DNA from 2 places in the Bacillus sp. JJ1533 genome. Region 2 is predicted to be linked to the other one. Evidence: predicted binding sites of a transcription regulator. Region 2 holds the regulator's gene; the other holds the start of a gene.

Region 1 (3,427 bases), on a different contig from region 2:
GAGCTGACGGAGAACAGTGGAAAATGGCAACAATTCAGGATGAACATGAATTACAAGACGTTTTAGATACACTTGGAGTTATAGTTATTCCGAATGAATATGGGGGATATGAACATAATTCTGCATTTTATGTTGTTAACCCGGAAGGAAAATTAACAAATATCTTTGATTACCAAAAACCACAAACTGTTGTGGAATACTTACATTCTTTTCTATTTTAGAGGTGAAATATGGACCGTTTACGTTATTTAATAATTGGACTACTTTTACTTCTATTCGTTTCATTCCCGTATGTAAGGGTATTGTTGGAAGAGAGCATGGTCGGTACTATGCTGATTCAATATCCATTATTAGTAGGGGGTGGCTATTTTCTTGCTAAAGGGTTTCCAAGGAAATGGCGAAGCTTTTTTCTTTATTTCAATGAAAATGGGATTGCGGGGATGCTAATCACAATATGTGTTATCGGCTATTGGGCTTTGCCAAGATCGATTGATGCAGCATTGAACGAACCATTTATGGAGTTGGCGAAATATATTAGTTTGCCCTTTTTAGCGGGGGTCCTATTGTATTATAGTTGGCAGTTGCTTGGATCAATAAGCAGAGCTTTTGTATGGGCAAATCTTATTTCGATGATTTTTGTGATGAGTTGGCTTTATTCAGCATCACCAGCAAGACTTTGTAATAATTATTTAGTTACTGCCCAGCAACAGCTCGGTAAAGCTATGTTTGTACTAGGATTGGTTCTTTGTATTCTGTTCATGTTACGTGTTTTTATTGGGAAGCCTGTGGTCCAATACACAAAAAAGGAAAAGCGGCGATTCATTCGTATAAAGACCAAAAACACCTCCTCTTACAACATTTAAATAACATAAATAACCCACGATTTTTAAGGGGAATCCTGGGTTTCTTTCTGTCTGACTATTTGTTCCCTGCTGCTCTTGAGAATAGGATATAATTTTCTAAATGAATGTGCTCGAATAGGTCTGCCTCTAGTGCTTCAAGGCGTTGGTAGACTAAACGGTAGGTTCCACATGCACCGATTGGCGGTTGGAAATCATTTGTGATGTCACGAATCTCTTTGATAATATTCCCAGCCTCATCGTGATCGCCTTCTAATTCTGCCACATGTTTTTTCACTAATTCGTGATTTTCAGTGGTGGGCTCTTTTTCAAATTTCACGATAAGAGGGAATGATTCTGCTTCCTCTTTAATTGTGTGTTGTTCAAGTTCGACCTTTAATTGATTAAACAGTGAATGCACTCTTGCAAGATGTGGATGATTTCCTCCATGTACTCGTAGCACTTTAGTTACATATGGACTAAGCTGAGGAAGCTCTTCATTTAAATAACGGTGATGCTTATTCACAATATGGTCGATTAATTCTGAATAGCTTGCGGCCTTCCAATCAACTGTTTTCTCATTTAATTCTTTCATTTCATGATAAAGTGTATTTAATTTTAACAGCACCTCATCCGTGGAAAGATTTCTTTCCTCAATGGCATCTATAAGTGGTCGGTTACCGCCACAGCAAAAATCAATTCGGAGTTTTTTGAAAAGGTCTCCTGCCTTCGGAAACTCAGTTACAATTTCTCCAATGATATGTTGTTCTGTAAACGTTGGTTCCATAATTCTACCTCCTAATTAGTAAGCTACTTATAGGATAGCTTTTCAAAGGGCAGAGTGATGTGATACGAATCACACTTTTGTAGAATATCGCCATATATTCAGTGTGAAGTGATGAACATCACAGGTTACAAAGGGGCACATTTGGTAGGATTAAACCATATATTGAATGCTGCAAGGAGATGTCAAACGATGTCGATGACAAACTTGAAGAAGGAATCATTCAGTTAAATGAAATCACAGCAAGAAAGTAGTTGTTTTTGCTTAAATATACTACAATAGGAAAAAAGTAGATAAAAAGTTGGTGATGAATATGGTTGAAAGACGAACACCGATCCCCGTTCCGGAAGCGGTATCGAGAGTCATGGAATTTGCAGGTTCAGGGTCACAGGAAAAAGTATCAATTGAAGCTAGTTATGGACGGTTTCTAGCGGAGGACGTAGTTGCTGATCACGATGTGCCACATTTTGATCGGTCACCATACGATGGTTTTGCTGTACGTGCAGTCGATACAGCAAATGCCGGACAGGACCATCCAATTGAGTTTGAGGTAATAGAAGAAATTGGAGCTGGTTCTGTTACATCGAAAAAGGTGGCAGCTTATCAAGCAGTACGAATCATGACAGGAGCAGCAATGCCATCGGAATGTGATGCAGTTGTGATGCTCGAATTGACAACTGAATATGAACGTAATGGTAGGAAATACATGTCTATAAAGCGACCATTTAAGTCTGGCGATAATGTATCGTTCCAAGGAGAAGATACAAAAAAAGGCACAGTTTTAGTGGAAAAAGGAGTTTTTATTAATCCTGGTGTAAAAGCCTTATTAGCGACCTTTGGTTACCATCAGGTTGAAGTAGCAAAGAAACCAGTCATTGGTATTTATGCAACAGGCACAGAATTGCTTGATGTAAATGAGGAGCTAAAACCTGGTAAGATTCGAAATAGCAATGCTTATATGATTAGTGCGCAAATCGAAAGGGCGGGTGCTGAGCCAAAGTATTTTGGAAAACTCCCAGATGATTTTGAACATTGCTTTCATGCAATAAAAAATGCAATCGACGAGGTTGATATCTTAATTACCACTGGTGGAGTATCTGTTGGGGATTATGATTATCTTCCTGCAATTTATGGTAAATTAGGCGCTGAAGTCCTATTTAATAAAATTGCGATGAGACCGGGAAGTGTCACGACTGTGGCTCAGCTAAATGGTAAGTTATTGTTCGGATTATCTGGAAATCCATCCGCTTGTTATGTAGGGTTTGAATTATTAGTTAGACCAGTAGTCCGGACGAGATTATTTTCGAAAAATCCACATCTTCTAAAATTGAAAGCAGAGCTAAATGCAGACTTCCCAAAACCAAATCCATTTACACGATTTGTAAGAAGTAAAATTAGTTTCTTGGATGGAAAACTTGTAGTGGTACCAAGTGGTCTTGATAAATCAAATGTCGTATCCTCACTTGCAGGAGCAAATGCATTTATGGTCTTACCCGGCGGAACGCGCGGTTTTGGCAATGGTGATGTAGTAGATGTGCTGTATCTTGAAGATCAGGAAGGAAGTATCTGGCCTTGGAAATAAGGTTTCCACTTCTGCAGATCGTCGGGTTCCAAAACAGTGGGAAAACAACATTAGTTGAGAAAGTTGTAAAAAAGGGTACAGATTTAGGGCATAAAATAGCAACCATTAAACATCACGGACATCAAACTAGCTTAGAAAGTCTTCATCAAGAAAAAGATTCCTCCCGCCATTTTCAAGCAGGTGCGTTTGCAACAATTGTTGAGGGCGGTGGGAGTCTGCAAC
Region 2 (3,427 bases):
GAAGTTCCCAAGAACCGTGCGGATTTCTTTTTCAGGTTTAAGCGGATATTCATCCCATAATTCATTTAGTACCCGTTTATTGGAGGTAAGGTCAGCCTGCTGTTGATCATAGTATCCAATCGTTACATGTGATCCGAAGCGAATCGTTCCCTCCACATGCTCAAGCTTATCAATAATTGCTTTCAATAAGGTTGATTTACCAATCCCATTTGGACCGACTAAGGCAATACTGTCTCCGCGGTAAATATTGAAATGAACATTTTTAATGATCGGTTTGGTTTTCTCATAGGAAACGGTAATGTCTTTTGCACTTAATACGTCATTTCCGCTTTGTCTTTCAATGTCAAAATGGAAAGAAGCTGATTTTTCATCACCTAATGGCCTGTCCATCAGCTCCATACGCTCAAGCTGTTTTCGTCTGCTTTGGGCGCGTTTCGTTGTTGAAGCTCTGACTAGGTTTTTAGCGATAAAGTCTTTTAATTTTTCAACTTCTTCCTGTTGTTTTTCGAATTTTTTAAGATCGAGCTCATAGTTTTCAGCCTTTATTTTTAAGTAGTTGCTGTAGTTTCCGACATATTTGGTGCTTGTATGTCTAGAAATCTCATAGACCTGGTTAACGACTTTGTCTAGGAAGTATCGGTCATGGGATACTATTAAGAGTGCCCCAGGATAGCCTTGGAGATATTGTTCAAGCCAGGTAAGCGTGCTAATATCGAGGTGGTTTGTCGGCTCGTCCAGAATCAATAAATCAGGCTTTGTTAGTAATAGTTTACAAAGGGCCAGACGTGTTTTTTGACCACCGCTTAAGCTGGATATTTTCGTTTCGTAGTCATCTTCTGTAAAATTAAAACCATGAAGTATAGAACGAATATCGGCTTCATATTGATATCCACCCTTTTCCTTAAAATCGACCTGGAGCTGGTCGTATTCTTCGAGCAGCTTTTGATAATCAACTGGATTTTCAAAAACGGATGGGTCTCCCATTTTTACTTCTAGGTTTCGCAGATCTTTTTCTAGTTTTTGTAAAGGTGCAAAGACGGTCAGCATTTCTTGCCAAATGGTAAGAGTTGATTCAAGTCCAGTATCCTGTGCGAGGTAATCGATGTTGACGCTTTTCGGCTTAATGATTTCACCGCCATCATGGGACATCTGGCCTGCAATGATTTTTAATAGAGTAGACTTTCCAGCACCGTTTCGACCAACAACTGCAATCCGGTCACGCGTTTGTACTTCTAATTTTATATTCGATAAAATAAGATCAGCAGCAAAATACTTTTTGAGCTGATTTACTTGTAGTAAAATCATATTATTTCACCTCTTGTTTCTATCAACAGTGTATCTTATATTATCTTAATAGAGCAACTGCAATGATAATGTTCACAGTAATTCCAAAGACAGATGTGGTAAAATAGTGTATAGTTTATGGGAGGGTTTTGAAAATGACATCATTTACCCATTTTAACGAGCAAGGCCGAGCAAGAATGGTCGACATAACGGAAAAGTCGGAAACCGTTCGGACAGCAATTGCAAAATCAAGTATAACTGTAAATAAATTGATTTATGAGCAAATCATAAATAATGAGGTTAGCAAGGGGGACGTTCTCGCGGTTTCTCAAGTTGCTGGTATTATGGCAGCTAAAAAAACATCAGAGATCATTCCGATGTGCCATCCTTTGGCATTGAAGGGCGTAGATATTCAGTTTAACTGGACGACCGAAGACGAGTATATTTTACATATTACCGTATCAGTTAAAACTAAAGGAAGTACTGGCGTTGAGATGGAAGCCCTTACGGCTGCTTCAGTTTGTGCGTTAACTGTTTATGATATGTGTAAAGCGGTTGATAAAGGAATGGTGATTGGACCAACCTATTTAGCCGAAAAAACAGGTGGAAAGAATGGAGATTTCAAAAGGCCAGTAGCGGGGGAATAAAACATGAATCTGGAACAATCAAAAATACCACAAGCAACTGCCAAAAGGCTGCCACTCTATTATCGGTTTTTGAAAAATTTGCACGCCTCAGGGAAGCAGAGGGTATCATCTGCAGAACTAAGTGATGCAGTCAAGGTTGATTCCGCCACGATTAGACGAGATTTTTCGTATTTTGGCGCATTGGGAAAAAAAGGGTATGGCTATAATGTCAATTACTTATTATCCTTTTTTAGTAAGACCCTTGATCAGGACGAATTAACGAAAGTTACCTTAATAGGTGTAGGTAATTTAGGTACCGCATTTTTGCACTATAATTTTTCGAAAAATAATAATACAAAAATTGAGCTTGCCTTTGATGTGGATTATAATAAGGTAGGTAGTAGTATTGGCGGAGTTACGGTGCATCATTTAGATGATCTTGAAAAAGTATTGCCTGATGAAGTCACGGTTGCAATATTAACTGTACCAGTCGGTGCTGCACAGCCGATTACTGACCGCCTTGTAAAAAAAGGAATCAAAGGGATTCTTAATTTCACACCAGCAAGAATCAATGTGCCTGACCATATACGAGTCCACCATATTGATCTAGCTGTTGAACTACAAGCACTTGTTTACTTTTTAAAGCATTATTCAAATGAAGAAGAATAAACATAGACTTTACAATTGTAGGGAGGTGACTCACAGTGGGAAATCTTGGCTTTGGCAGTATCCTATTGATCGTATTTGCAGCGTTACTTATCTTTGGACCAAAGAAGTTACCTCAATTAGGAAAAGCAGCGGGTAATACTTTGCGTGAATTCAAGAACGCAACAAAAGGTTTAGCAGATGATGACGATGATGATGTTAAGAAGAATGAAACTCATGATGTGAAGTAATGATAGGATGAGTCACATGAACGAAGAAAAAGAAATGTCCGTCTATGATCATATTGGTGAGCTGCGAAAACGACTGATTTATGTGGTCGTTTTCTTCTTCATTGTTGCTTTAGGAAGCTTTTTTCTTGCAGAGCATGTAATAGTTTATTTGCAAAACGCGGAAGAAGCTAAAGAGTTGACAATGAATGCTTTCCGGATAACAGATCCAATTAAAATTTATATGAATTTTGCATTTATTATTGCATTTGTTATCTCATCTCCTTTTTTACTGTTTCAGCTTTGGGCCTTCATTAGTCCAGGTTTGTATGAGAGGGAAAGAAAGGTAACATTGAGTTATATTCCAGTTTCGGTAATATTATTTTTACTAGGAATATCTTTCTCCTATTTTATTCTATTTCCATTTGTTGTTGACTTTATGACGCGGTTAGCAGGACGTCTTGAAATAAATCAGGTAATCGGGATTAATGAATATTTTCAATTCCTATTACAGCTAACCTTACCATTTGGTTTCCTGTTTCAGTTGCCTGTTGTTGTGATGTTCTTAACAAGGCTTGGAATCGTCACTCCAATGTTCTTAACGAAAATACGAAAGTATGCGTATTTTGTTCTTTTAGTAATTGG

Evidence for each region. The regulator Rex, encoded in region 2, represses fermentation and respiration genes when NADH is low (regulators of the CRP and FNR family bind a similar motif). The targets are predictions, from matches to a motif close to TTGTGAAATATTTCACAA.
Region 1: ric (iron-sulfur cluster repair di-iron protein) is a predicted target of Rex. The motif match lies at 1,684-1,701, and genes of this name have one in related genera.

The regions. Positions count from the first base shown of each region.
Region 1 is NZ_JBALOV010000027.1:67,347-70,773, reverse strand. It holds gene V7138_RS14815 (SCO family protein) at 1-221, shown strand, start outside; gene V7138_RS14810 (hypothetical protein) at 231-863, shown strand; gene ric (iron-sulfur cluster repair di-iron protein) at 919-1,626, opposite strand; gene V7138_RS14800 (molybdopterin molybdotransferase MoeA) at 1,937-3,205, shown strand; gene mobB (molybdopterin-guanine dinucleotide biosynthesis protein B) at 3,190-3,427, shown strand, end outside.
Region 2 is NZ_JBALOV010000030.1:44,718-48,144, reverse strand. It holds gene V7138_RS16060 (ABC transporter ATP-binding protein) at 1-1,305, opposite strand, end outside; gene moaC (cyclic pyranopterin monophosphate synthase MoaC) at 1,440-1,931, shown strand; gene V7138_RS16050 (redox-sensing transcriptional repressor Rex) at 1,935-2,579, shown strand; gene V7138_RS16045 (twin-arginine translocase TatA/TatE family subunit) at 2,615-2,806, shown strand; gene tatC (twin-arginine translocase subunit TatC) at 2,823-3,427, shown strand, end outside.